Linked DNA regions of Rhodoligotrophos appendicifer. The protein of the gene in region 2 interacts with the protein of the main gene of each other region in a pairwise test. Links are inferred from orthologs where the notes say so. Each region holds a gene or a part of one and is shown on either strand. Other genes may lie near its edges. The genes, in order: phnG and FKM97_RS07035.

Region 1 (14,392 bases), on a different replicon or contig from region 2:
GGCTGATCGAAGAGAAGCTGGATGCGACGTGGACCGTGAGCGAAACTGACAGCAAGGCGCATCCCTTGAAGCAGATGACGATCTCGGGCGACGGTGCACTCGGGCTCTATGACCAGGCGGGCGCGACGATCATCGCCCGGCAGCAATTGCAGCCTGTGTATCATCGCAACGGCATTGCCTATGCCTTTCGTAGAAAGACGCTGCTCGAGGACAAGACGATCCTTCCGGCCCGCACAGGCGCCATCGTGATCGAGGGAGAGGTCGCCAATATCGATACGGAGCTGGATCTGCTCTGGGCAAACTTCCTGTTGGAGCGCGCCGAGAAAATTTGAAGCAACTGGGCTGGAGGGGCCGTTGAACGAGAAGGCGAAGATCGACGTCGATTCCGGCAATCCGGACTGGGTTGATCACGCGGTCCTGGTATATGGGCCGCGCAAGGCCGGGACGACGCTGTTTCAAAACCTGCTCGACGGGGGTCAGGAGCTGCTTGCCTATCCTGCCGAACTGAAGCTGAAGGCGTTCGTGAAATACCCGCTCAGGGGCGAGGCGGTGTCACGTTATGCCCAGACGTCGCGTGTACCGGAAGTCAACTCGCGGCTTTTGTCCATCGAAGGCTATCGCAGCAGCTGGCGCAAGGCGGCGGAGCGTGCCGACTGGCATCCAGACCTGCGTGAGCTCATCCGGCTGGATGCCGAAACCGTTCTGGAGAATTGTGGTGCCAAACCGTCCCGCCTGAGCCTCTGGTGCGCCAAGGAGGTCGGGGGCGATACGGACAAGATCGTCTCGCTCTGGCGGAAAATGTTCCCACTGGGACGCATCCTCTTCATCTTCCGCGATCCTCTGATGATCACCCGGGCGGTTCTCAACGATCGGCGGCGCAAGGGGATTACGCTGTCGGCTGCCGAAATCGCCCACGAGACACTGGATCCCCTGCGCGTGGTCGCCGCTCAGTCCCGCTACCTCGGCGACCGCGACGTCTTTGCCCTGTCCTATGAAGATCTCGTCCGGGATCCGCGCGCAGTGATGGCCAGGGTCGCGAGTTTTCTGGGCATTCAGATGGAGGATGTCTTCACAAGGCCGACGATCTTCGGTGAAGATGTCGTCGTGCGCACGGCCTCACGGAGCGACAAGGAGGTTTTTGTCGAGGACAGGGAATGGTTCGAGGGCCTGACCAAAAGGGAGCAGTTCGTGGTGAAAGCGACGTCCCGGCTCTCCAAGGTCAATCCCCGATACAGGCTCGATTACCCGCAGTTGCGCCGGGCAGTGGCGGAGGGAGTGCGAAGGCCTTGATCGTCTCGCACAAGCACCGCTTCATTTTCCTGAAGACCCGCAAGACCGCGAGCACAAGTACAGAGCTCGTCCTTTTCCCTCACTGCGGGGACGGGGATATCATCACGCCGCTCACACCCACGGACCTGACGCGCCGATATGGGCACCGCGCCCGCAATCATCTGAGATCGACCTTTCCGTTCGATCCACGGCCGCTCATCCATCGTTTTCGGCCGGTCGAGGGAAGTCGCAGCATCGATTTCCACGATCACATTCATGCGCGTGACGTTCGGAGCTATGTCGGCGAGAAGATCTGGAACAGCTATTTCAAGTTCAGCTTCGAGCGGAACATCTATGATCGCCAGGTGTCCTGGTATCATTATCGCACCAAGAAACCCGAGCATGCGCGGAAATGGCCAGACTTTCGCACCTTCCTCATGCGGTCGCCCAGAGCCAAGATCGATAATTTCCTGATCTATACGATTGAAGGACGACCCGTTGTCGATTTCATGGGGCGCTATGAGACGCTCGAACCCGATCTTCGTGCCGTGATGAAGTTGATCGGCCTCCCGGAGCCCGCCGAGATGCCTTTCGCCAAAGGCGAGATCCGTCCCCGGCGCGAGCGCTCCTATCGAGATTATTACGATGACGAGACGAAGGCGCTGGTGGAGAGCTGGTATCCCGGGGAGAGAGAGCTGTTCGGGGATGTGTTCTAGAGACGCTCCAGCCACTCGCGCCCGAGGGCGAATTCTATCTGGCGGCGGTTGATCTTACCAAGCGGCAGTTCAACCAGTTCAAACAGGTGGATATCGCCGGCCGCCTCATACCGGTAGGTCCAGTTGCGCTGGAGGTTGGCTTTCAGAAACCGAGCATTGGCGGTCCGGCCGTCGACAAGGATCAATGTTCCCGGCAGCAGGAAATGCTCAATGGTCAGAATGTCGGCCGCCATGGGCATCCGATCGGGAGCCCTTGTCGAGATGCCCCTCACGTCGCCGTCCACTGAAAACTGGCTTGGTGCATCGAGATAGATGAAGTCGGGGCAGATATTCGGCAGCGTCCGGTACAGGGTGCAGATACGGTCTGCAAAACTGGCCATCTCGCAGGGGCTGAAATGCAGTGTCACGACGGGCTTCAATTCGGCCGTCAGCGACTGCAGGGTGAGATCGATGAACTCCTGCATGTCGTCGAGGGAATGCAGCTCGAAGGGGTTGCTCCGCCGCAATGCCGCGACCTCACCGGCATAGTCGGCTCGATTGAGGGCAAGGGCGTGAGCGAGGATCAAGGTCGACCGGCCAACACCAAATTCGAGCACCGTCGTGACCTTGCGCTCGCGCACCAGCTTGTGCAGCCGCACCAGATCCGCCCATTGAGGGGGAAAGGGGGTATTATTCGAAGGGTTGACGCTGTCATAGGCACTTTCGACGTCACCAAAAGTGATGAGGGCGTCGAGTTGTGCAGCCCGCACATAGGACTCGAGTTCGGCCGTAGACATCGGGTTCAGGAATTGCACGAGCTTAGACTTCTGCTTTTGATCGATCTCGCTGCGTTTTATCTGAAACAGCAACCGAGGCAACTCTTCTCGCAAAATAACGAGCAGGCGCGAAATCCGATCCTGCAGGTTGAGAACTTGGCTTGCCATCTGTAAAGGAGGGCCGTACTGCTTTATCGGTAATGCGAGATCTTCGCAGGAGTGAACGATGGATGCCGAGGGCTTTCTGACCGCTGAGACCCCCTATCGCTACAGGATGAGCCGGCGGATCAATCTCTTCCTCGCCAAGAAGCTGAAGGTGGCGCGCGTTCCCGCCATTCGAGCCAGCAAAGCCTTCAATGTCCTGATGAGCCCCATGGCGCAGCTCCGTCGCAAGCGCGCGGCCGAATCGCTGCCGGCGGCAAGTGGCGCAAAGTTTGCGCTGTCGCAGGAGCAGGGCTACCGCCTCATCGGGCCGACGGAAATTCCCGACGTTCTGCCGGCCATCAAACAGGCCGAGGCCATCTACAATGCGGCCGTGGATGCGGGCAAGAAAGCCGGTCAAGGCAAGGATAAGAATTATCTTTTCCCGATGGCCCGCGGGGCCGATCTCGCTCAGTACACGGACATCATGCGCCTTGCGGTCAATCGCGACGTCCTCGATGCCGTTTCGAAATATCTCGGTGCTGTGCCCATCGTCAGTCAGATTTCCGTCCTTGTCAGTCCTCCCAATGAGAGCCAGATCGGAAGTCAGCTCTATCATCTCGATTTCGCCGACGAGAAGCAGGTGAAGTTCTTCACCTATGTGCATGATGTTGGTCCCGAGAGCGGCCCCTTCACCTTCGTTCCGGTGGCCGAAAGCGAGACGCTGGTGAAGAAGTTCGGCTATGACCGTGGCCGTCTGTCCCTGGAGGAGGTGACCGGCGTCGTTGGCGAGTCAGGACAGGTCCAGGTCATGGGTCCGGCCGGCTCGGGTTTCCTCGTCGATACCTCGCGATGCCTGCATTACGGCTCGAACCGGAACAAGACGACCCGCGTCGCCCTGCTGATCCAATACACTCCGCATACGGTTCCCGAGCAGCTTCCAACCGTCTGGCCCACCGAAAAGCTCAAGAAGCAACTTGGCCTGGACGAGATCCAGACCATGGCACTGTCCCTGGATTGATCGATCCTCAAGTGCCGTACAGGTCCCGGACGGCGTCCCGCCAGTGCGCGCCGTCCTGGATCGAGCCGTCATCCGTATCGAAGCGAACGAGCCAGCGGCGCGTCTCTGGGCGTTTCTGATTTTCCGCCAGGGCGAACCAGTCTTCGTACCAGGGCAAAAGAAAACGATCGTCCTGATAGGAGTCTCTGAGCCTCAGGATCTTCGCGCTGTAGCGCGCATCGGGATCAGCCATCTCGCTCCGCTGGAACTGCTGGCGCAGTCGATCAGGCGGCGGCAGGAGCGTGACGAACGTCACCCTCTCCGGCTCCGCCAGGATCGCGGGCAACGGGTCGCCATGCTCCGGATCGAGAGATTTGTTGAGGCGGCGCAACAAATTATACATGACGATGACATTCTGGGTCTTCGGGATCCAGCCGCTGAAGAAATCCTCGGCCTTCACGATCTCCCAGTCCGCCTCGTCCAGGGCCAGCCGGCGCCGGAAAAGAGGATCCCGCAGGATTCTTTCGGCAATCGTGCTCTTTCCCCCCGACGTCGGCGCACAGACGACGACCATGTGCCCGATGCGTCGCTTATCGGCGATCATCACAGCGCGCCGATGGCCATCGTAAGGACACCAGCGTAAAGGCTCGAACAGCGGTGATTCGCCGTTCACCAGCGTCTCGATGGCGGATCTGGTAAACCGGCGAACGGAGACGCCTGAGCCTTGCGCATCCCTGTCCTGACGCACAAGCATGAGAGCTTCGCCGGACGCCATGGCTGCGAGCGGGGAGATTTGTCCCCGTAACGCATCACGCCAGGTGAAAATCGGCAGATCCACGGCCAGTCTGCTCCGGGTCAGAGAGATGAGCCTTCGCAGCACCGATACAGGCTCCGGCGCCCGATCGAGCACGCCGCTGCAGAACACCAGATCGAAGGTTTCGCCACCATCCTGCCAGTCTGCCAAGGTTTTCCCCAGGTGCTCGACACCCTCGCCTGACCTAATCTCCCGTTGTCCGAGATAGACCACCCGCTCCACGCCTTGCCGAGCAGCGGCAGCGGCAATCGTTCCATCGCCTCCAATTTCCGCCACAGTTCGAGCGTTCAGATTATGGAGAACTCCACCCGGGCCAAGGGCTGCGGATGCGGCTGAGACGGTCAATTCCAGTATCCGGTCAAGTTGTGCGGTCCAAAACGACGAAATCAGCTCATGCTATGAGCCAGCTAGACTTGCAAGTCGAGGGCGGAGGCGGTAACGCATTGCGACTTTTTCAGTCGTGTAAGAATTCGTTGGAGTCATTAGTTTGAGCATCGAGTGGACCAAGTCTCAAATCGAGGAACTCCTCGCCAGTCGTAAGCTCACTTATCAAAATGTGGATTTACCGTTTGGTCTTTCGACCGGTGGTGCGGATCGTTCGCCCACGGCGGAGGCTATCATGCTGAAGGACATGAAAGGTCGATCAGTCCTGGATATCGGCTGCATGTACGGATATTTTTGCTTCGAGGCGGAAAAGCGGGGCGCAACGCGAATGTTGGGCGTCGATATCGAGCCGTTGAATGTCGAGAACTCCAGTCTTCTCGGCCAGGTCCTTGGATCCAAGGCCGAATTTCGAAAGCTCGACATCGAGGCGGCCGAACTGGGCGAAAAGTTCGACGACATCTTCTGCCTGAATGTCCTCCATCACATGCGCAATCCGATTGGCGTGCTCGAGAAGCTGATTGCCGCCACGAGAGATCGCCTCGTCCTCGAAGTTGCTTCGCTCGGCGAAGGCGACCGGCGGAAGCTCGGCATAGCCAGGCTTTCGGCCGCCTTCCTGAAGCGGTTTCCCATCATGTATGTGACGAATGCCGCCGGCAAACGTCGCGGCAGCAACGAGCTTTTCTTCTTCACACCCGCGGCGATCAAGAATTTGCTGATGGAGCATCGGAAGATGTTCGCCAAGGTTGATGTCTTTCCCTCGGGGCACAAGGATGGGCGCTTCATCGTCATCGCCCAGAAGCGCCGCATCGACAATCTCGTTGTGATTGCCGGCCCGACATCGGCAGGAAAATCGACGCTCCTGGAGAACATTTCCAATGGCACCCGCAAGGAAATCGCGCAGCAGCTCGGCATAGATGATCCGAAATCCTGGGTTACCGCGGGGATCCGGTCCTTGCCGCCGCTGGATGGGACTGGGAGCCGCAATCTCATTCTGCATTACGACATCACCCGCCGGCAGTTCGGAAATCCCATCGCGCGTTCGCAGTATGACCTGCACGACCTCATCTCGATCGCTGACAAGGTGACATTCCTGACGCTGAAGCTTCCACAAGACCGCCTCCTGCGCCAGCATGAGGACGGCACGATGAAGCCTCAGACCGTCGCCGGTCACTTCAAGGGCACGCCTAAGCACAAGAAGATCGCCGAGATGTACGGCAGCCCGGAGATGGTCGAGTCACTCTACCAGGAATGGTTCGAGGTCAGCGGGAAGTATGCCGGCGAGCATTTCACCATCGCGTCGAGCGATGGGAGCGAACTCGTGCGACTTGCAGGCTGAGGCGGCTCAGCCGTTGACGCCATAGCGTGTCATGAGGTCCTTGCAATAAGCCAGGTCGTCATCGTCCAGCGAGTTCGTGAAGCCGCCGACCTTGCCACTGCGGACGACCATCTGGCCGTCCGGTGCATTCGTGCGACGAAAGCGTTCGCCGAATTGCTCCTTCAGTTCACCCGAGCGCTCCCGTTGCTTCATATTCTCGAAGCTCGCTGCCTCGACCGCTTTGCGGATGGTGGGTTCCGTGACGAAGGGGCAGTGCAGGAAATCCGTCAGGGCTTTTAGGGTCTCGACCGGCTTGGTCCGAAGATCCTCGTAACTCACCTCATGATAATCCCGGAACCGCTCGCGGTCGTCGCGGATCACCTTTTGAAACGCCACGATCCTCTCGAAGCCATGGCGGTCGTCCCGGATCATTTCCTTGAAGGTCCCGCCCCAGCCGTCCTTCTTCGTCATGTGATAGAAATAGGAAACGATCACGTCGCGCGGATCGCGCGTGAGATGGACCACGCGTTTGTTGTAGAGCCGCTCGTTGAAGCGAGAGACTTCCGATGGCAGCAGCCGCATGTCGCCCTTGGCGCCGGCATGGGTGAACTGCGGATCAACCCCCAGATCATGCAGCATGACCCGCAGCCAAGTCCGACCCGAGCGCGGGAAGGACACGATCCTGACCCGCTGCGTCTTGACCACGGCATTGTGGAAAAAACGCTTCAGACTTGCGTCCTGAAAGAGGAGGACCTTGTTTCCCCGACTGTCGAGCATCCGCGATTCCCTGGCATGACCATGGACATGGCCCAATTGTGCCGAAGAACTGCCAGAATTCCCGAGGGCTGGCCAGCAGGAATTCACAGGCTGAGGCTGTGAATTCCCGCTCTGCTAGCGTCCGATTTCACCATGCATGCGGGTATTCTCGCTCCGATAGAGGTCGACGTCAGAGAACCCGGCGGGTTTGCCGGTGAAGTAGATCCGCTCTGCGAGATTACCCTGGGCCTGACCGCCTCGGACTTGCTTGCGGCGCGCCTCCAGCGCAGCTTGAGACGGATAGGAGACGCGCGCAAAGGGTTCCCAGACGAGTTCGCCAGCGGCGCGGAACGCCTGAAGGTAGATGGTGGGTCCCGAGGTGCGCGTCTGCACGATGAAGCGGTTGCCGTTATAGGCGAAAATGGGATTTTGTTCCGCCGCCACTCCCGGCGAGATTGGGAAAGTCATTGTTAGAAAGAGTAAGAAAATCGCCCCTGTATGCCTGATCACCGACATGTCACGGATCCTCACGATCGCCCGCCCCCGGCCTCTGTTTCCGCAATGATTTCCGCCACCAAGCCGTGCAGACCGTCGCGGTAGCCGGTCCGCGCCGAAGGCTGCCCAGGGTCGGAAGTGATGACCACCGTCAGTTCCAGCGATGGAATGATATACAGCATCTGCCCGCCATAGCCCCAGGCGTAACGCACATCGTGATCGGCGATCCGGCGCAGGAACCAGCCATATCCATAACCGTCACCATTGTAACGGGAGGTGGTGCGCTGCTGCCAGGACTGCTGGATCCAAGCGGCGGGGACGACCTGCTGTCCCTCAGGCGTCTTGCCGCCATTGCGGTAGAGTTCGCCAAAGGCCAGCAGCGAGCTCGGACGCATCGCCATTTCGTTGCCGCCGAGATAGACGCCCTGCGGGTCGCGTGCCCAGGCACTGATGGCAAATCCGTCGACCGGGCCCAGCCAGTCCTGCGCAAGGGCGAAGGTGGAACGGCCGGTCTCGCGGGTCAAAATTGCCGACAGAAGGTGCGTCGAGCCGGTCGAATAGAGCATCTGCCCGCCCGGATCGTCTGCAAAGGGCTGTGCCAATGCCGACCGGACCCAGTTGGCGCTCGACACCCAGCGGCCGTAATTGGGACCGGAGGTGCGTCCCAGTCCCGCCTGCATGGAGAGGAGATTTCCGATGGTGACGTCTTCGAGGCGCGGATCGGCATCCTGCGGCAGGTCACGCTTCAGGAGAGGCGCAATTTTCTGGTCCGTGTCGGACAGCACGCCCTTGTCGATCGCGATGCCGACCAAGGCCGAAACGACCGACTTCGACGCCGACTTGATGTTCCTCGGCGCTGAAAGGGAAGCGCCGCCATAGGCCTGTTCCCCGACGACGTCCCCGTCTTTGGCGATGATGAGGGTCCGCAAAGGGTCGAGCTCCGCCGCCTTCTGTATCACCGCCGCATAGGCTTCGCGCGACGGTGCGGCCATTGCTGCACCGGGCACCAAAGGGGCGGTCAGGAGGAGAGACAAGAAGGTTCTGCGCTGCATCGCCCTCAACTGGGGTGATCACAGCCGATAATCACCTCCACGGCCGAGGAATCCGCGAAAAATCACGCCAAATTGACCAAAGGCCCGTTTCGGGTGTCATGCGATCGAGATCCGACCGTCACCAAACCTTCAACTGCGCGTGATTGAAGGTGCCGATGACGACTTTGCTTTCAGACACTGAACCCTCCACCCCCTTGCGACAGCACTGGATGTCCGTCCTCGCCAAGGCGCCGAGCGAGACCCTGGCGCGGCATTGGGCGGAGGAACCGACACGTCCCTCCTATCGCATGCTCAGGGCGCCGGAAACGGGGCTCGTCATGCTGCGCGGCAGGATCGGCGGGTCAGGTGCGCCCTTCAATGTCGGAGAGGCCACGGTGACGCGCTGTGCGGTCGAGCTCGACGGCGCTGCGGTCCTCGGACAGGCCTATGTGATGGGGACGGATCTGAGGCATGCGGAGATCGCCGCGGTCTATGACGCCCTGCTTCAGCACGGCGAAGCGCGGGCGCGGATCCTGGATTCGGTCATCACTCCCCTGGCCGCCGCCCAAGCCCGAAAGCGGCACGAACGGGCGTCGAAGGCTGCCGCGACAAAGGTCGATTTCTTCACGCTGGTTCGCGGTGAAGACGAATGAGGCTCGACATGCCGGTCCCAGGATTTGCGGCACCCGACACACAATCCGCAGACGCCTTCCGCCAGATCCTGGAGGCCGTATCGCGCCCCGGTCACATCAAGACCCTCGTCGGCCTGGAACAGGCTCCGCCGCCGCTCCACCTCACCACGGCGATCCTGCTTCTGACACTGGCGGACATGGACACGCCCCTGTGGCTCGATGCTCCCCTCGATAACGCCGCGGTCGCAGGGTTCCTTCGCTTTCATTGCGGCGCGCCCCTGGTGGAGAGCCGCGCCCGGGCGGCCTTTGCGGTCATTGCAGATCCCCAAAGCGTGGGACCTCTGGACGCCTTCAGTCTGGGAACACCCGAATATTCGGACCGCTCGACCACGCTCATCGTGCAGGTGGATGCGCTGCAGCCTGCAGGATCCCTGATCCTCACGGGCCCCGGGATCGAGACGGACCATCGGCTCGGCGTTTCACCCGACCATCCTCCCTTCTGGGCGGAGCTGTCTGCAAATCATCGCCGCTTTCCCATGGGTTGCGACGTGATCTTCGCCGCACCCAACGCGATCGCCGCCATTCCCAGGAGCACGACCATTCAGTTCGAGGAGCATTCCTGATGTATGTGGCGGTCAAGGGCGGCGAGAAAGCCATCGACAATGCCCACCGTCTCCTGGCCGAGGAGCGTCGGGGCGATCTCGACGTGCCGGAGATCTCGATCCCCCAGATCGCACAGCAGCTCAGCCTCGCCGTCGACCGCGTCATGACGGAGGGCTCTCTCTATGACCGGGATCTGGCAGCATTGGCCCTGAAGCAGGCGCGGGGGGACATGATCGAGGCGATCTTCCTCATTCGCGCCAGCCGCACGACGCTGCCGCGCTTTGGTTATAGCGAACCGATGGATACGGCGCGCATGGCCATCCGGCGGCGGGTCTCAGCGACTTACAAGGACATGCCCGGTGGACAGATGCTGGGTCCGACCTTCGATTACACCCATCGCCTGCTCGATCCTGCCCTGCGCGCCGATTCGGTGCCAGAGACTGCGGATCGGGGCGACGCCGACGGTGAACCGATGCCGCGGGTGCTGGACATACTCGGTCAGGAGGGGTTGATCGAACCCGCGTCAGCCCAAGAGGCCGAACCCGGCGACCTCACCCGTGAGCCGCTGGACTTTCCCGCCGACCGCAGCTTGCGGCTCCAAAATCTCGCACGCGGCGACGAAGGGTTCCTGTTGGCGCTCGCCTATTCCACCCAACGCGGATATGGCCGCAGCCATCCCTTTGCCGGCGAGCTGCGCATGGGCGAAGTCACCGTCGAATTCGTCCCCGAAGATCTCGGATTTGCCATCGAGCTCGGCGAGGTGACGCTCACTGAATGCCAGATGGTCAACCAGTTCAAGGGCACGGCAGCGCAACCTCCGCAGTTCACTCGTGGGTATGGCCTCACCTTTGGCCAGTGCGAGCGCAAGGCCATGGCCATGGCCCTGGTAGACCGCTCATTGCGGGCAGGCGAATTGGGCGAAGACCGCGTCGCCCCCGCACAGGACGAAGAGTTCGTGCTCGCCCATTCGGACAATATCCAGGCGACCGGCTTCGTGGAGCATCTGAAGCTGCCGCATTACGTCGATTTTCAGGCCGAGCTCGACCTGGTGCGTCGTCTTCGCCGTGAGCACGCCGGGCTGGCGGAGGCTGCCGAATGACCGGACCCCTTTCAAACTTTGCCTATCTCAACGAACAGACCAAGCGGATGATCCGGCGGGCGCTGCTGAAGGCCGTCGCGATCCCTGGCTACCAAGTGCCGTTCGCCAGCCGGGAGATGCCCATGCCCTATGGCTGGGGGACCGGAGGCGTCCAGGTCACCGCCTCGATCCTGCGCAAGAGCGACACGCTCAAGGTGATCGACCAAGGGGCCGACGACACCACGAACGCGGTGAGCATCCGCAAGTTCTTCCAGAAGACGGCCGGCATTGCCACAACCGAGGAGACGGCCGCGGCGACCATCATCCAGACGCGGCACCGGATTCCCGAAGCGACGCTGTCGGAAGCACAGATTATCGTCTTCCAGGTTCCGATTCCCGAGCCCTTGCGCTTCCTCGAACCGCGCGAGACCGAGACCCGCCGCATGCATGCCATGAGCGATTACGGGTTGATGCACGTGAAACTTTACGAAGACATCGCCCGTCACGGCCACATCGCCACCACCTATGCCTATCCGGTGATGGTGGCCGGCCGCTATGTCATGGACCCCTCGCCGACGCCGAAATTCGACAATCCGAAGATGCATCGGATCCCCGCCCTGCAGCTCTTCGGCGCCGGTCGCGAGAAGCGCATCTACGCGATCCCGCCCTTCACCGACGTGGTCAGCCTGGATTTCGAGGACCATCCGTTCTCCGTGCAGCGGTGGAACAAGCCCTGTGCCCTGTGCGGTTCGCATACGAGCTATCTCGACGAGATCGTGCTCGATGACCGGGGCGGTCGGATGTTCGTCTGCTCGGACACGGATTTCTGTCGGCAGAACCAAGCCGAACGCAGCAGGGAGGCCGCGGAATGAGCGGGCATGATACGCCGCTGCTGACGGTCCGGGGCCTGTCGCACCGGTATGGCACCCTCACGGCCTGCCGGGATGTCTCTTTCACATTGCATCGTGGCGAAGTGCTCGGGATCGTGGGGGAATCCGGGTCAGGCAAGACGACACTGCTCAAATGCATCGCCGGCGATCTCGAGCCCGCGACCGGCGCGGTGAGCTATGTGCCGCGCGACGGTGTCCCGCGGGATTTCTGGGGCATCGCCGAATCCGAACGACGCCATCTCCAGCGGACCGAGTTGGCGTTCGTCCATCAGAATCCGCGCGATGGCCTGCGCATGGGGGTCTCTGCGGGAGCGAATGTCGGCGAGCGACTGATGGCCGTGGGAGCGCGGCATTACGGTGATATCCGGGCCCAGGCGTTGCACTGGCTCTCCGCCGTCGAGATCGCCGAGGGTCGGATCGATGACCTGCCGCGGACTTTTTCCGGCGGGATGCAGCAGCGGCTGCAGATCGCGCGAAACCTCGTGTCGGGTCCTCGCCTCGTGTTCATGGACGAGCCCACCGGCGGCCTCGATGTCTCGGTGCAGGCGCGGCTGCTCGACATGATCCGCGGCCTCGTCCGCAGGCTCGGCCTCTCGGCCATCATCGTCACCCACGACCTGGCCGTCGCACGGCTGTTGTCGACCCGGCTCATGGTGATGCAGGGCGGACGCGTGATCGAGCATGGACTGACCGATCAGGTCCTGGACGATCCGCAGGCGCCCTACACGCAGCTTCTCGTTTCCTCAGTGCTGCAGGTATGACGATGCCTTGGGTTCTCAAAGTCGAGTCGGTGGACAAACGCTTCGTCCTCCATGCTCAGGACAGCGCCGAAATCCCGGTGTTCCGCAATGTCGAGCTCGAGCTCGAGCCGGCGGAGCTCAGAATTCTCGTCGGACCTTCGGGCGCGGGCAAGAGTTCGCTCCTCAAACTCCTGTTCGGCACCTACAAGACCGAGCGCGGTTCCATCCGCGTGCGCCATGGGGCCGACATCGTCGATCTCGCCAGCGCCGATCCGCGCATCGTGCTGGATGTCCGGCGGCACACGATCGGCTATGTCAGCCAGTTCCTGCGCGTGATCCCCAGAGTGCCGACGCTCGACATCGTGGCGGAGCCCGCCATCGAGCAAGGCAAGCCGGAGGATGAGGCCCGCGAGCGGGCACGCGAACTGCTGCGGCTCCTCAACGTGCCCGAACGGCTCTGGCCGTTGTCTCCGGTCACCTTCTCCGGCGGCGAACAGCAGCGGGTCAATATCGCCCGCGGCTTCTGCGGCGCCCATTCAATCCTGCTGCTGGACGAGCCGACCGCCTCGCTGGATGCCGCCAACCGCGAGCGGGTGCTCGAATTGATTCATGCCACGCGCCGCGGCGGCACCGCCATGCTCGGCATCTTCCATGACGAGGAGGAGCGCAACGAGCTGGCGACAGGCACCCTGGACATCAGTGCATTCAAGGATTTCGGACATGCCTGAGACCGTGTTCACCAATGCGCGCATCGTGATGCGCGATGAAGTCATCGAGGGCTCCCTGGCCATCTCCGGAGCCGAGATCAAAGACGTCTCCGCAGGACGCGTTCGCAGCACCTCCGCCATCGATTGCGAGGGTGACCTGTTGGTGCCGGGCCTTGTGGAGCTTCATACCGACAATCTCGAACGGCACATGATGCCCCGCCCCAAGGCCTCCTGGCCGGCGGGCTCGGCTGCCATCAACCATGACCGGGAGATCATCGCGGCCGGCATCACGACCGTCTACAATGCGCTCACCATCGGCCATGTGCGGCCGACCAGTACGGCAGAGGGTCTTGGTGCCATGCTCTCGGCGTTGGACCGGCAGGCCGCTTCCGGCGCGCTAAAGGCCGAGCATCGGCTGCATCTGCGCTGCGAAGTCAGCGGCAGCGACCTGATGGACCTGCTGGAGCCCCTGATCGACCATCCGAGCGTCGGCCTCATGTCCGTGATGGACCATACCCCAGGCCAGCGCCAGTTCGTCAGCCTGGAGCAGTACACCACCTATTATCAGGGGAAATACGCCCTTACGGATGAGGCGTTGAGACGTTTCATCATCGAACGCCGGGAAGATTTCGAGCGCTATGGCGTCGCCCAGCGGCGCAAGGTCGTCGACATGGCGCGCGAGCGCGGCCTCCCCCTCGCCAGCCATGACGATGCCACGTTCGACCATGTCGCAGAAGCCGCCAATGACAGCGTCGTCATTGCCGAATTTCCCACCACCATCGAGGCCGCCCAAGCCTGCCGCACCCATGATCTCGCGGTGCTGATGGGGGCCCCGAACGTCGTTCGCGGGGGTTCGCACAGCGGCAATGTCGCCGCCCGGGAGCTCGCGCGTCTCGGCTGCCTCGACATTCTCTCCAGCGACTATGTTCCCGCCTCTCTTCTCTTCGGCGCCCTGATGCTGACCGAAGGCGAGGACGGCATCGCCTTGCCCCAGGCCATCGGGATGGTGACCACGGTTCCCGCCAGGCGATTGGGGCTCGACGACCGTGGAGAGATTGCCGCTGGG
Region 2 (14,570 bases):
CCTCCCACTCGGCCTCATCGTCGCCGCATCAAGGAGCGCTGCACCAGCATCGCGATGATGATGATGGCACCCTGGACGGCCCCGATGAGGTATTCGCTGACGAGGTCGGACAGGACCATGATGTTGCCCACGACCTCGAGAATGAGCGCGCCGCAGATCGTCCCCCAGACCCTGCCGACGCCGCCGCGCAGTGCCGTGCCGCCGATCACCACGGCCGTGATCGCCTGAAGCTCCCACAACAGTCCTGTGGTCGGCGTGGCCGCGCCCAGGCGTGGCACATAGACGAGCACGGCGATGGCCACACAGATGCCCTGGATGACGTAGGTCAACGTTCTGACCCGGTTGACCGAGATCCCGGAATATCGCGCCACATCCTCGTTCGAACCGACGGCGACCACATGGCGACCGAACGCCGTACGATGCAGGATGAAGGCGCCGATGAGCCCGACGGCGATGATGACGAGCACAGGGATCGGCACGCCGAACACATCGCCGAAATAGACCGGACGGTAAGTTGCCCGAAGTTCTGACGACTTCATGGCGATCGAGCCGCCTTCCGCCAGATAGATGACCAGAGCTCGGAAGATGCCCATCGTCCCGAGGGTCACGATGAAGGGTTCGATCCGTCCGACCGTGGTGATCACACCATTGGCCATGCCGCAGGCTGCGCCTACGCCGATGGCGATCAGCATCGCCGCCGCCAGCATGGGGATCTCTCCCGTAATGGATCCACCATTCATGAACAGGATCATGACGCCGGCGACGAAGGCGGCCATGGCACCGACCGACAGATCGAGCCCGCCCGCCGAGATGACGAAAGTGGCCCCCACTGCGATGATGGCGATGAAGGCGCTACGGGTGATGACGTTAAGCAGGTTGTCGATGCTGAGAAAATTGGGATTGACCAGCGCACCCAAGATCAGCAGGGCGGCCAGCGCTACAAAGGGGGCGATGACCCGCATGTCGATGCTGGGGCGAGAGCGCGTGCGTCTTTGCCGCTCGGATGTTTCGGTCATGCCGGGTGCAACATGGCTGTGGTGTCCCTGGAAACCCCGGTTGCATGGACCACGATCTCATCCTCGGTCATGTCTGCGCCGCTGACTTCACCGACGATCCGACCACTGCGCATAATGAGGATGCGATCGCAGATCCCGATCAGCTCGGGCATCTCCGACGAGATGACCACTACTGATTTGCCCGCCTCTGCGAGCTGGGCAATGAACTTGTAGATTTGCTCCTTGGTCCCGATGTCGATACCTCGGGTCGGTTCGTCAATCACGATGATTTCGGGATCGAGCAGCATCATCTTCGCCAGCAGCAGCTTCTGCTGATTGCCGCCAGACAGCTGCCCCGCGAGCAGGTCGTTGCGCGGGGTCCTCACATCAAAGCGAGCGATGGCGGTATCGAGCTCGGCCCATTCCTTCTTCGTGTCGATGAAAATCCCCCGAGTGAACTGGTCGAGCGCGGCAAGCGTGAGGTTCATGCGCAGATCGCGCGTGAGGATCAGTCCTTTGCCCTTCCGGTCCTCGCTGAGATAGACGATGCCCGCATCCATGCTGTCGCGCACTGTTCTGAAATGCACGGGCTTGCCCCTGAACGTCACCGCCCCGCTGACCGAGCGCAACCCGACAAGGCCTTCGAAGAGTTCTGTGCGACCCGCGCCGACGAGACCGGCAAAGCCAAGGATCTCGCCCTCGTTCAGCGTGAATGAGGCCTCGCTCACATAACCGGGCACGCTCAGGCGGTCGACCTCCAACACGGGGCTCGGCGCGAGCACCCTGGTACGATCGGGGTAGAGCTTGGCGACATCGCGCCCCACCATCAGCCGTGCCATGTCCACTGGCTCCAGAGAGGCCGCTTCTACAGTCGTGACCATCTTGCCGTCCCGCAACACGGTCACGCGGTCGGCGATCTCCTTCACCTCGGCAAGCCGATGGGAGATATAGACGACTGTCGTCCCCTTTCTTTTGAGTTCCAAAATCAAACGGATCAGCGCATCCGTCTCGAACGGTGTCAGCGATGCGGTCGGCTCGTCGAAGATGACGACCTGGTGCGGCACCAGCAATGCGCGGGCGATCTGCACCAGTTGCCTTTGCGCGATCGACAGCAGGCCGACCACAGTCGTTGGGTCGACATCGGCGTCCAGCCCTTGCAGGACATCCGCTGCACCTTGCTGCATGGCGCGATCGTCGAGGGTCAGCCCCCGGCGCAGCTCGCGGCCGAGATAGATGTTCTGGGCGACAGTCAGGTCCGGGGCCAGCAGGATTTCCTGGTGGACGAGAACGATACCGCGCTTCTCAGCATCCACGGGCGACGTGAGCTTGGCGGCAGTACCGTTTAGCTTCAGAGTCCCTCCCGTCGGATGCAGATGGCCGGCGAGGATTTTCATGAGCGTGGACTTGCCGGCCCCGTTCTCCCCGATGATGGCGTGGATTTCGCCGGCTCTAAGCGCCAGGTCGATATGGCTCAGCACCTCCACGGGCCCAAAGGACATAGAGATGTCAACGGCCGCCAGCGGCACGGAAGAAGGCGCCTCCGGGGGCGTGCTCATGGAATCGTTACCCAGCGGCTGTCATCGCGCGATGACGCGACGGCCGCCTCGATGAACCGGACGCCTGCCAACCCGTCCTCTATGGTCGGATACATAACCTCCGCATCGATCATTTCGCCCGACTGGACCGCCCGGATGGCACGTGCCGCTTCGCTGTAAATCGTGGCGAAGCCTTCCAGATAACCCTCGGGATGGCCAGGCGGGATGCGCGACACGCGATCGGCTTGCGGCCATGCACCGGCACCGCGCCGCGTGAAGAGCTGTTTCGGCTGTCCGAAAGCGGTGAACCACAGAGAATTTGGATCGGTCTGCGCCCACTCCAATCCACCTTTGGTGCCGTAGACGCGGAGTTTCAGCCCATTCTCGTTGCCGACCGCCACTTGGCTCGCCCACAGCAGGCCGCGGGCGCCACCCTTGAAGCGCAGCATGATCTGAACGTCGTCGTCGAGCCGGCGGCCCTCGACGAAGGTCGTCAACTGGGCCGATAGGGCCTCAGGCTGCAACCCGGTTACGAAACAAGCGAGATGATACGCATGGGTCCCGATGTCGCCGAGGCAGCCGCCTGCTCCGGACCGCGCGGGATCTGTACGCCACTCGGCCTGTTTGTTGCCGCTATCTTCCAAGCGCTCGGTCAGCCAATCTTGCGGATATTCCGCCTGGATGACTCGAAGTGTTCCCAACTCGCCTTCGGCGACCATCGCCCTGGCTTGGCGGATCATGGGATAGCCCGAGTAGTTGTGGGTGACTGCGAAGACGCATCCCGTCTCGCGCACCAGAGCCACCAGGTCTTCTGCTTCCCCACTGGTCGTCGTCAAAGGCTTGTCGCAGATCACATGGATGCCAGCATTGAGAAAAGCGCGAGCGATCGGGGCATGCAGATGGTTCGGGGTGACGATGGACACGACTTCTATGCCGTCGCTGCGCGCAGCCTCTGCCTGCGCCATCGCCTCGTAGGAGTCATAGGCCCGGTCCAATGCGATTCCGAGGTCCTGAGCAGAGGCCCTTGCCCGTGCTGCCTCCGATGAGAACGCGCCGGCGACCAGTTCATAGTCATCGTCCAGGCGAGCCGCGATGCGGTGAACAGCGCCGATAAAGGCGCCGCGTCCGCCGCCGACCATTCCGAGCCGGAGACGGCGCCGGGCGCTGTTGTCTTGACTTGCCTCGATCGCCATGACCGCGTCCCCCTATGCCAGACCGAGAATGCGGCGATTGGCGGCGTCATCAGCTCCGGAACCCGCAAAATCGTCAAAGGCCCGGTCTGTCACGCGGATCAGATGGGCGCTGATGAATTCCGCCCCTTCCCGGGCGCCGTCCTCGGGATGTTTCAAAGCGCATTCCCATTCAAGCACCGCCCAGCTGCCATAGTCATGGGCCGTGAGCTTCGAAAACACCGCACCGAAATCAACTTGACCATCGCCCAGAGAGCGGAAACGGCCGGCACGGTCGACCCAGCGCTGATAGCCGCCATAGACACCCTGGCGCCCGGTCGGGTTGAACTCGGCGTCCTTCACGTGAAAGGCTTTGATGCGCTCGTGATAGATGTCGATATATTCGAGATAATCCAGCTGCTGCAGCACGAAATGCGAGGGGTCGTAGAGGAGATTGGCGCGCGGGTGATTGTTCACGCGCTCCAGGAACATCTCGAAACTGATACCGTCATGAAGATCCTCCCCCGGATGGATTTCATAGGCCAGGTCGACGCCGTGCTCGTCGGCAAAGTCCAGGATCGGCAGCCAGCGCCGTCCAAGTTCGTCGAAAGCGGCCTCCACCAGCCCGGTTGGCCGCTGGGGGAATGGATAGAGAAACGGCCAGGCAAGGGCGCCGGAAAAGGTCGGGTGAGCCGTGATGCCGAGGTGCTTTGATGCGCGGATCGCCCGCTTCACCTGATCAACCGCCCATTCCTGCCGCGCTTTCGGGTTTCCACGCACCTCAGGCGCTGCAAAACCGTCCATCAGCTCGTCATAAACGGGATGCACGGCGACCAGTTGTCCCTGCAGGTGTGTGCTGAGCTCGGTGATGGCAAGTCCATGCTTTGCCGCGGTGGCAGCGAGATCCTCGCAATAGGCCTTGGACTCCGAGGCCTGCTTCAAATCGATGAGCCGTCCGTCCCAGGCGGGAATCTGGACCCCTTGATATCCGAGTCCCGCGGCCCACTCGCAGATGGTGTCGAGAGAATTGTACGGTGCTGTGTCACCGGCGAATTGGGCGAGAAAGATCGCCGGGCCCTTGATCCCCTTCATGAAGGCTGCTCCCTGTAATCTCTTTTTCTTCAACATCAAAAAGAAGTGCGCACCTCACGCAAATCACATCTACGGCACATTGTCTCTGAGGAAGATGTCAATCCTGATGTGTTCCTGCCCGGGTACGATCGGTGCGCCCTCACGGAGTGCGAGAAGGATCCGCGTCGTGCTCCTGGCCATATGGCCGGAATCCTGGTTGATGATCGCATCGATCGTGCCCCGCACGAGATGGCGGCGTGAAAAGGCGGTGAGCTCGTGCCCGACATAAACAATCGCCTGCGCGCGCCCCGATGCTTCCAGGGCTGCGATGATGCCCTCTTGCCCACCGCCCACATTGTAAAGGGCCACCAGTTCCGGATGCTCGATCAGAAGGGCGCGGGCCGCCGCCTCGACTCTGGCGTTTTCGTCACGACCTTCCCTGACCGGCAGCACGTCGAGATGGGCATATTCACGGGCGATGACCTGCTCGAAACCATTGCGGCGCTCGATGTGGTCTCGCAAGGCCAATGACCCGGCGATGAGCCCGACTTTGCCTGGACGTCGACCGACAAAACGCCCGATGAGGGTGGCCGCAGTTCGCCCGGCGGCAAAATTGTCAATGCCGACGAAGTGCGCGCGCTTCGAAGACGGCAAGTCGGACACCAAGGTCAGGACCGTGATGCCACGCGCCGTCAGACCGTTGACCGCCTCCACCACTGCCGGATGGTCGAGCCCGACGACCGCAACGCCGGTTATCTCCGGCCCGATTGCCTCCAGCGCTTCTGCGAGCACGGGGCCGTCAAAGACGTCCACATGCACAATCGACAATCGGACCCGCTCATGGATCAGCCGATCGCGCGATGCCAGGAATTCTCCCTCGAGATCCTTCATGAAGGCATTGTGGCCCGTGGGGAGAATGATCGTGAAATTGTGCTCACGCGCCCGGGCGAGGCGAGAGGCATGGCGGTCGGGCTCGAAATTGAGGCGATTGATCGCCGTTCTGACCCGTTCGATCGTGCGGGCGTGGACGCCCTCACGGCCATTGACGACACGATCGACGGTGGCAAGGCTGACGCCGGCTTCCCGTGCGACGTCTTCAAGGGTGACTTTTAACATGCGGCGTCCCAGGTCTCCCACCTCAGAGGTACCACCTCAAAATGAGGTCGACAACATCAATTTGAGGTGTCGAGGAAATCCGGCTCTGTCCGGGTTGTGCCGATGAGTTCTTATCCGGGACGCAAGGCTCAGTTTTCCAGTAAGGCGGCGGCAATGTGCTGGGGCGTGACCCCGTCTGGGATCTCTTTGAAGACCACGTGGAAACCGGAACTCGTGACCACGGGCTCCGCGAACAGGCGCTTCAAGGCGCCTGTCTTCAGGGCATGGTCGACGATACCCTCCCAGCCGAGCCCGATCCCCTTTCCTGCGGTGACCGATTGGAGGAGCAGATCGTATCCCGTGAATGAACCGACGCTGGGCAGCAGCCGCATTCGACGCCCATGGGCGGCAAAGAAGCGATACCAACTGGCCGTCTCGAAGCTCTGGGAATCGAGATGCAGCAATGGTCCCTTCGCGAGGTCATCGAGACTCCAATCCTGATCCGTCTTGCCCAAGTTGGCCAGGAGACTGGGCGCGGCGACGGGAAAGATCCGCTCCTCGATGATGAGATGGGAAGAGTGCTCGCGCCAGCTGGCGGGGCCGAAACGGATCGAAAATGCCACCTCGTCAGTATCGAAATCTGCATAATTGTTCGAACTGAGGAGCCGGACCGTTCGGTTTGGGAAGAGCGCCTGCAGCCTCGAAAGCGCTGGGAGCACGAAGAGGTGTGACAGCGAATAGCTCGCACCGATGGTGAGTGTCCGCGCAGGCTCGCTGATCCGATCGATGGCCTCCAGGATGCCTGCAAACCCCTGCCGTGTCGCCTCGGCGAATTCCCTTCCAGCCAAAGTCGGCTTCACGACTCGGTTGCGGCGCTCGAAGAGCAGCACGCCCAGGTGATCCTCCAGCTTGCGGATGTGGGAGGATATGGCCGGCTGAGAGACGCCGAGTTCGCTGGCTGCCAAAGAGAAGCTTTCAAGTCGAACCGCCGCCTCGTGGGCCACCAAAGCGTGCAGGATCGGGGTGAGCTTGCGAGAGTTTTTCATAACTTTAGATTATACCATAACTCATTCTTTTGTATTCGACAAATGGCGTCCTCTGCTGACACTGGATGAATTGTGTTTTTGCGAGGAGGAAGGAATGCGGTACCAAAGCGAGATCAATCGGGAGCTCTATCCACTGGATGATCCCTCTGCTCGCGAAGCGATCGTTGCACGCGCCCGGCGGGAGTTGGGCGAGACGGGCTGTGTCGCCCTCGGGGATTTTCTGAACCCACCCGCGATTCGTGATTTGGCTGCCGAAGCAACAGCTCTACTTGAGCGGGCACATCGCCGGGATCTCAAGATGAGCGTCCGCGCCGAAGATCTTGCCGAGGCTCAGAAGTCCGCTCTCCTGGCGCGACCCTCGCGCACCGCGCAATGGACTTTGGCTGGCGATCATCTCGACAACTCGAGCCTTATCCGGAAGCTTTACGAAGACCCGCAACTGCTCGAACTGATCCGCTCCATCCTGGGGATGGATGAGCTCTATCGGTGCGCCGATCCCATGCTCGACTGCAATGTCACCTATATGCGCGATGGCGACGAGCATGGCTGGCATTTTGATGACAATGATTTCGTTGTCTCTCTGCTCTTGCAGAAATCCGAATGGGGCGGGGGCTTCGAATATGCTGCGAACATACGAGAGCAGGGTCTCGATGCAATCATCCCTGTGCTCGAAGACCGTTCACCGGAGACGCGTCGCCCCGAAGTCGCACCAGGCACCCTGATGCTCTTCCAGGGCCGGCAATCGCTGCATCGGGTTGCGCCTATCGGAGGTGAGCGGCCGCGGATCATCGCCCTCTTCTCATTCGACAAGCGGCCAGACATGGTCTTCAGCGAGACGGTCAGGCAGAATGCCGTGGGGCGCAGGACACCGCTCTCTGCTGAGCCTGACAGACATTAGGAGGTCAGTGATGGTGATCAGGGACGAAATTGCCGTGCTCGATGAGGAGATGCGGAATTGGCGGCATGATCTCCACGCACATCCTGAACTGGGTTTTCACGAGCATAGAACCAGCGCCTTTGTCGCCGACCAGCTCCGCAGCTTCGGAGTTGATCGTGTGGAGACGGGCATTGCCGGGACCGGAGTGGTCGGCGTCATTCACGGCCGCCGACCTCGCTCCTCCAACGACGCTCCCTCCATCGGCCTTCGGGCGGATATGGATGCGCTCCCGATCATGGAGGAGAATGATCTTCCCTACCGGTCGCGATCTCCAGGTGTGATGCATGCCTGCGGCCATGACGGCCACACGGCCATGCTCCTTGGCGCGGCAAAGTATCTGGCACGCTCGAGAAATTTCAGCGGAACGGTCAACCTCATCTTCCAGCCTGCAGAAGAAGGCATCGGTGGCGCTCAGCGGATGATCGATGAGGGTTTGTTCGCGCGGTTTCCCTGCGATAGCGTCTATGGCATGCATAACTGGCCGGAGCTTCCCGTGGGCCAGTTCAGTGTTCGCGCCGGTGCCGTCATGGCGGCCGCGGACACTTTTTCAATTATGGTCAGAGGTAAGGGTGCTCATGGCGCCCTGCCCCATCACGGTGCCGATCCCGTCCTTGCAGGATCGGCGATCGTTAGCGCTCTGCAGGCGATCGTCAGCCGCAACATCGATCCGGCCGAAAGTGCGGTTGTCAGTGTGACGCAATTCCACGCCGGAACGGCCGACAATGTCATTCCTGCCGAGGCTGTTCTCAGAGGCACCGCGCGATGTTTCAGCCAGAAGGTCAGAGCCCAGATCGAGCAGCGCATGGCGGAGGTGGCTGAATCGATCGCCAGGGCTCACCGCACGACTGTTGACTTCACCTATGTCCGCCACATGTCGCCCACGATCAATTCGGAAGCGGAGACTGCAGGAGCCGCTGCCATCGCTGCCTCTGTCGCCGGCGCCGAGAACGTCCTGTCGAATGTCCCTCCGTCCATGGGGGCAGAGGATTTCGCGGAAATGCTTAAGATCCGCCCCGGAACCTATGTCTGGCTCGGTCAGGGCCGCGGACCTGACACGCCCATGGTTCACACGTCGCGATATGACTTCGATGATGAAATCCTATCGCTCGGGGCATCCTATTGGGTTGCCCTGGCGGAGCAGTTGCTGCCGAACTCCCGCTGAGGGATCTTTACCGCCTGGATTGCCTGGCAAGAGGGTCGAGGCGCGGCAGCGAGCCAAGCATCAGGCGCTGGCTTGGGAGATCTCTGAGACCTTGAAGTTGACTTCTCCCCTGCCCGCTTTTTTGCCGGCGTAGAGCGCCTGGTCCGCCACCTTCAAAAGTTCGGCGATCGAGGTTCCGTCCAAGGGGGCGAGGGCTACGCCGATGGTGGCTCCCACCTGAGCGAGCACATCGCCTCGCCGTACCGGATCATTCACCGCCTCGATGACGGTCATGGCGATCCGCCGGATTTCGGCAGTCCGCGCTTCCCCTGGAACGATGATGGCAAACTCGTCCCCGCCCAGCCGGTAAACCGTTGCGGTTGACGGAATGGCGGCCTCTATCCGGTGCGCCACGTCCTTGAGGACCTCGTCCCCGATGTCATGCCCATGACTGTCGTTGATGGCCTTGAAGCCGTCCAGGTCACAGTAGAGCAGCGCAAAACTGCTGATGTGGCCGCGGGGCCTATTCACGTCATCGAAATGCCAGAAGAGAGCGGCGCGGTTGAGCAACCCAGTGAGGCTGTCATGGGCCGCTCTGCGCTCCGACTGTTCGAGGCTGCGCGCAGTTTTCATCGCATAGCGCAGCAGAAGCACCGTGACGGAGGCAAAGACGAGCAACAGCAGGATAAGAAAGGGGAGCAGTTCGCGGAGCATCGCAGCTCCGGGCTTGGCGGTGTCCCACGCCAGCCAGATCGGAACACGGCCATCGAAGGTTCTGAGCGTGATGGAGGCATCTTCCTGCAGATCTGTCGCGGTGATCCTCAGATTTGGCAACTGGTAGATTTGCGCCAGGCGCTTAAGACGTGTTTGATCCAGGGTGTCCAAGAAGACCAGAAGATGTCGCCTGCCGGCGGTACTGTCCTCGGGATTGTCGAAAGGTCGCAACGGAGCAATGGCAGCTACCGCGGGGTGGCCATTGGCGATGATGACCGCAGAGAAGGGCGTGTCGGGCTCCAAGGTCTGCTTGCTGCGCAACAGCTTGGCGAACCCCGGGGCTGTGATGTCGTCGATGGAGACAGCCCTCTTCTCACCATCGATCATGGCATAGGTCGTTTGGCTGTCGGGGTCGATCACGAAGACCATGTCGATGCCATAGCGCTCGACGATCCCGCTGCCGAAATTGCGATCGGCCCAGCCAGGATCGAGATGCAAGGCGAGGTTGTTCAGCGCCTCGTCCCAATGGGCGTAATCGTCTGCGGTCTGCAGCAACGTGCTGCGGCGCACGTCGATGATCCCGCGCGCAAGATCCTGCTCGCGCACCAGGGCGTCAGCATTCTGTCGCTCCGCCAGTACGATCGTCAGCCCGCCAACGAAGATCGTCAGCAGGAGGACGATGGTGGCTACGGAAGCGGCAATCCGTTTCTGCATGGACAAAATGCTTTATGTCGAGGCAAGCCTCACGCTTGAACCACTGATAGAGCCTGCTGCATTGTTATGAAAGCCCCGTGCCACATTCTCGTGCAATTTGGTAACCGGACGCTTCAGGGAGCGGTCCACCATCTGATCCAGGGCCCGTTTATGCGCCTCGCCGGCGCATTTTCTCCTTATCCGCCAGCCATATCCCAATGTCCTTGATCATCGGGCTTTTGATGGTCATCCTAATTGTTCCGGTGAGGACAACGGGCGCCGGGCGCGGCCGTGCTCTCAAATGACACAAGAAGTCTGATCCCACCTTGAGGATCGGAGGACCGCAAACTTATCGAACAACCGGCAAAAAGCCGGGACCACAGGAGGAAAGATGAAAGCCATTTCTAAACTAATGCAGGTCGCCGCCATTCTCGCCATTGCGTGTGGGGCGTCCGATGCGACCCAGGCGCAGACTGTCCTCAAGGCATCGCACCAGTTCCCCGGCGGCAAGGGAGATATTCGCGACGAGATGGTCCAGATGATCGCCCGCGACGTCGCGGCTGCGAACGTTGGACTGGAGATCCAGGTCTATCCGGGATCCTCCCTCTATAAGCCCACGGAGCAATGGAACGCGGTGACCCGGGGGCTCCTCGACATGACCTCCTTTCCGCTCGATTATGCCTCGGGCCGGCATCCGATCTTCTCCGCCACGCTCATGCCTGGCCTGGTAGGGAATTTCGATCGTGCGTTGCGCCTCAATGACTCCGAATTCATGGCCGACATCAAAAAGGTCATTGAAGAGTCTGGTGCGATCGTCATCGCCGATGCTTGGCTCTCCGGTGCCTTTGCCTCGAAGAAGGGTTGCATCACGTCACCCGACACCCTGAAAGGACAGGTGATCCGCGCCGCCGGTCCTGCCTTTGAGCAGATGTTGGCAGCGGCCGGAGCGTCCATCTCCTCCATGCCCTCCTCCGAGATCTATTCTGGCATGCAGACTGGCGTTCTTGATGCGGCGAACACCTCCTCAGCGAGCTTCGTCTCCTATCGGCTCTTCGAGCATGCCAAATGTCTGACGGCGCCGGGTGAGAACGCTCTTTGGTTCATGTATGAGCCGGTTCTGATCTCCAAGAAAGTTTTCGACGGGCTTACCCCTGAACAGCAGAAGGCCATTCTGGCTGCTGGAGAGAAGGCGGAGGCTTATTTCAACACGGAGGTCCGGAAGGGCGATCAATTGATGATTGATACCTACAAGAAAGCGGGTGTCGAGGTCGTCGAAATGTCGTCGTCGGATTATGACGCGTGGCTTGAACTGGCGAAGACCTCCTCCTACAAGAATTTCGCCGAGAAGGTGCCCGGTGGCGACAAGTTGATCGAAAAGGCCTTGGCCGTCGAATAACCACCCGCCGAGCCCGGCAGCGGGGCCGCGTTGCGGCGCTGCCGGGCCATTCCCGTCTTCACCCGAGGATAATCGATGATGAAGGCCTATATCCGGGCCGTGGGAGCTCTCTCCAGGGCTTTTGCGGCCTTGGCCACCCTCCTGCTTGTTGCCGCCATGCTCGTCGTTTGCGAGATGATCCTCATCCGCTATGTATTTCGGGCCGCGACCATATGGCAGACGGATTTCGTGGTGTTCTCCGCCACTGCGGCAATGTTCCTGGGTGCGCCCTATGTTTTACTAAAAGGTGGGCATGTCGGTGTCGACGTCGTGGAGATGATCGTGAGCGATCATGCACGCGGCTGGCTGCGCATCATTGGCGGCATTCTCGGTCTCTGCTTTTGCCTCATCATGCTTTGGGCAAGCTGGCTCCAGTTCCACGAGGCTTTTGAGGGAGATTGGCGCCACTCGAGCGTTTGGGCACCCCGCCTCTGGATACCTCTGTCCGCCCTGCCCCTCGGGTTTGGTATGCTCTGCCTGCAATATGTTGCGCAGATCCTCGTTCTGATCTCCGGCGGTAGCACGCCGCATGCGCCCGATCCCTTGGGTGGGCTCGCGACTGCCCCCGTGGAGGAGGATACCGTTCGATGAGCCCGACGATCGCCGGTCTTACCATCATCGCCGCCCTGTTCGTCCTTTTGGGGACCGGCATGCCCATCGCCTTCGCCCTTGGTCTCGCGGCCGTCTCAGCGCTGCTCCTGCAAAGTGGTTTCGGCATCATCTATGTTCTGTCCGAGACTATGTTCGCGGGGATTGCCAATCTCGCCTATGTCTCGATCCCGATGTTCGTCCTGATGGGAGCGGCTGTGGCCTCCTCCCCGGCCGGCAGTGATCTCTACACATCGCTCGACCGCTGGCTAAATCGTGTGCCCGGCGGCTTGGTTCTATCTAATCTTGGTGCATGCGCGATCTTCTCGGGCATGACCGGGTCGTCGCCGGCGACCTGCGCAGCCATCGGCAAGATGGGCATTCCCGAGATGCTCAAGCGCGGCTATCCAGCCTCCGTGGCCACCGGTTCGATCGCCGCGGGCGGCACCCTTGGAATTCTGATCCCGCCATCGGTCACGCTCATCGTCTATGGGATCGCGACCGAGACCTCGATCGGGCGCCTTTTCATGGCTGGCGTGATCCCGGGCATCATGCTGACGATCATGTTCATGATCTGGGCGATCATCGACTGCAAACGCAAAGGCTACGAGTTTGACGCTCGAGCTCTGCGCTATACTTTGCGCGAGAAGCTGGCCGGAATGCCACGGATCTTGCCGTTCCTGCTGATCATCGCGGGGACGCTCTATGTGCTCTATGGCGGCCTCGCCACACCCTCGGAGGCCGCCGGCGCCGGCGCCTTGCTGACCTTGCTGGTCGTCATCATCGCCTATCGGCTGTTCCGCGTCCGGCCGGTGGCCAACATTCTCGGATCGGCGATGCGCGAAAGCGTGATGATCATGATGATCATGGCGGCTGCCGAGCTCTTCGCCTTTGCCTTGTCCTCGCTCTTCATCACTCAGACGATAGCCACAGCGATTGCCGACATGGACGTCAACCGCTGGGTTCTCATGGGCATAATCAATCTTTTCCTCCTGGTCGCAGGCATGTTCCTGCCCCCTGTCGCCGTCATCGTGATGACGGCACCAATGCTGTTCCCCATCATCACCCAGGCTGGCTTCGATCCTTATTGGTTCGCGATCGTCCTCACGATCAACATGGAGGTCGGTCTGATAACGCCACCCATTGGGTTGAACCTCTTTGTCATCAATGCCATTGCCCCTGACGTGTCCACTAAGGAGATTTTGTGGGGAGCCTTTCCCTACGTCCTGGTGATGTTCCTCGCGATCATCATCCTGTGTTTCTTCCCTGCCATCGCAACTTGGCTTCCCGATCAGATGTTGGGTGCGGTCCAGTAGCACCGGTTGGCCTACTCTTAGGATTGTTCGTCTTTATGAAGAGGTGATTCCAAGGCCGGCAGGGTCGTGCCGCCGGGATTTTCCGGAGTCCTGTGTCCATTATTGTCCGCTGTCTCACTGTGGCTCTGCCGGGAGTAGTAATTGTAGTGGCTTTCCTCCACCGCCATCTTCGATACGGCCGCCCCGAGAACATGCGCGCCTGCCAATTGGATGCGCCTCAGCGCGGATTTTGCTGACTTGCGGGCGACTTGGTGGGCGGACACGACCATCAATGTGCCTTCGGCCAAGCGTCCTAGGATAAGCGCATCGGACAGATCGACGATGGGTGGTGCATCGATAATGATCATGTCGAATTGCTTGCTGAAGGTGCTGAGCAATGCCGCCAGCCGGGGCGAGCATAGCAGATCGGCCGGACTGAAGCCGGCCGCACCGGCACTGAGCAGCATGACACTCTTGTGCTTGGTGGCCTGCATGACCGCAGCCGGGTCCTTGTTCTCCCCGTCACTTGCGATAAGATTACTTAGGCCTTGCAGGTTACCCAGCCCAAAAAGCCGATGCAGGCTTGGCTTTCTGAAATCTGCGTCGATCACCAGAACCTTCAGATCAAGGATCGCGAAATCCTGCGCCAGCTTATAGACACTCGTCGACTTGCCTTCCGAGGGCTCGGCACTCGTCACCAGCAGCGTCCTCGGCGTGCCTTGACTTCCCGAGGACTGCAACGAGGTTCGCAGCGATCTGTAGGCCTCGGACAGGTTTGAGGTCTGATCCTCCAATTGATCGTGGAGCTGCTTTTCCGCAACCATGGGAATGGCGCCGAGGATGGGGAGGCCTAATA

Evidence for each region.
Region 1: the proteins of FKM97_RS07035 (region 2) and phnG interact in binary tests that used the Escherichia coli proteins (3 or more experiments, as listed by UniProt). The link is inferred for Rhodoligotrophos appendicifer from one-to-one orthologs.

Annotation. Positions count from the first base shown.
Region 1 is NZ_VHKL01000001.1:659,810-674,201, reverse strand. What follows is about bases 7,770-10,590. They hold phnG (phosphonate C-P lyase system protein PhnG), read left to right. Parts: upstream 7,770-8,852; coding sequence 8,853-9,329; downstream 9,330-10,590. Other genes in these bases: FKM97_RS03135 (carbon-phosphorus lyase complex subunit), read left to right, coding at 9,931-10,590; phnH (phosphonate C-P lyase system protein PhnH), read left to right, coding at 9,338-9,931; FKM97_RS03150 (serine hydrolase domain-containing protein), read right to left, coding at 7,770-8,697. Outside these bases: FKM97_RS03195 (acylneuraminate cytidylyltransferase family protein), read left to right, coding at 1-332; FKM97_RS03190 (sulfotransferase), read left to right, coding at 355-1,290; FKM97_RS03185 (sulfotransferase family protein), read left to right, coding at 1,287-1,985; FKM97_RS03180 (class I SAM-dependent methyltransferase), read right to left, coding at 1,982-2,779; FKM97_RS03175 (phytanoyl-CoA dioxygenase family protein), read left to right, coding at 2,967-3,902; FKM97_RS03170 (class I SAM-dependent methyltransferase), read right to left, coding at 3,910-5,040; FKM97_RS03165 (DUF1698 domain-containing protein), read left to right, coding at 5,315-6,415; FKM97_RS03160 (sulfotransferase domain-containing protein), read right to left, coding at 6,422-7,171; FKM97_RS03155 (hypothetical protein), read right to left, coding at 7,286-7,666; more of FKM97_RS03150, read right to left, coding at 7,678-7,769; more of FKM97_RS03135, read left to right, coding at 10,591-11,010; FKM97_RS03130 (alpha-D-ribose 1-methylphosphonate 5-phosphate C-P-lyase PhnJ), read left to right, coding at 11,007-11,861; phosphonate C-P lyase system protein PhnK, read left to right, coding at 11,858-12,640; phosphonate C-P lyase system protein PhnL, read left to right, coding at 12,643-13,347; FKM97_RS03115 (alpha-D-ribose 1-methylphosphonate 5-triphosphate diphosphatase), read left to right, coding at 13,340-14,392. UniProt on the Escherichia coli protein: Together with PhnH, PhnI and PhnL is required for the transfer of the ribose triphosphate moiety from ATP to methyl phosphonate.
Region 2 is NZ_VHKL01000003.1:30,888-45,457, forward strand. The notes cover bases 283-3,281. They hold FKM97_RS07035 (sugar ABC transporter ATP-binding protein), read right to left. Parts: upstream 2,552-3,281; coding sequence 1,013-2,551; downstream 283-1,012. Other genes in these bases: FKM97_RS07030 (ABC transporter permease), read right to left, coding at 283-1,016; FKM97_RS07040 (Gfo/Idh/MocA family protein), read right to left, coding at 2,548-3,281. Outside these bases: more of FKM97_RS07030, read right to left, coding at 15-282; more of FKM97_RS07040, read right to left, coding at 3,282-3,723; FKM97_RS07045 (sugar phosphate isomerase/epimerase family protein), read right to left, coding at 3,736-4,791; FKM97_RS07050 (LacI family DNA-binding transcriptional regulator), read right to left, coding at 4,861-5,886; FKM97_RS07055 (LysR substrate-binding domain-containing protein), read right to left, coding at 6,015-6,911; FKM97_RS07060 (HalD/BesD family halogenase), read left to right, coding at 7,006-7,809; FKM97_RS07065 (M20 aminoacylase family protein), read left to right, coding at 7,820-9,010; FKM97_RS07070 (diguanylate cyclase domain-containing protein), read right to left, coding at 9,071-10,417; FKM97_RS07075 (TRAP transporter substrate-binding protein), read left to right, coding at 10,809-11,792; FKM97_RS07080 (TRAP transporter small permease subunit), read left to right, coding at 11,868-12,422; FKM97_RS07085 (TRAP transporter large permease), read left to right, coding at 12,419-13,735; FKM97_RS07090 (GumC family protein), read right to left, coding at 13,753-14,570. UniProt on the Escherichia coli protein: Part of the ABC transporter complex RbsABC involved in ribose import. Responsible for energy coupling to the transport system.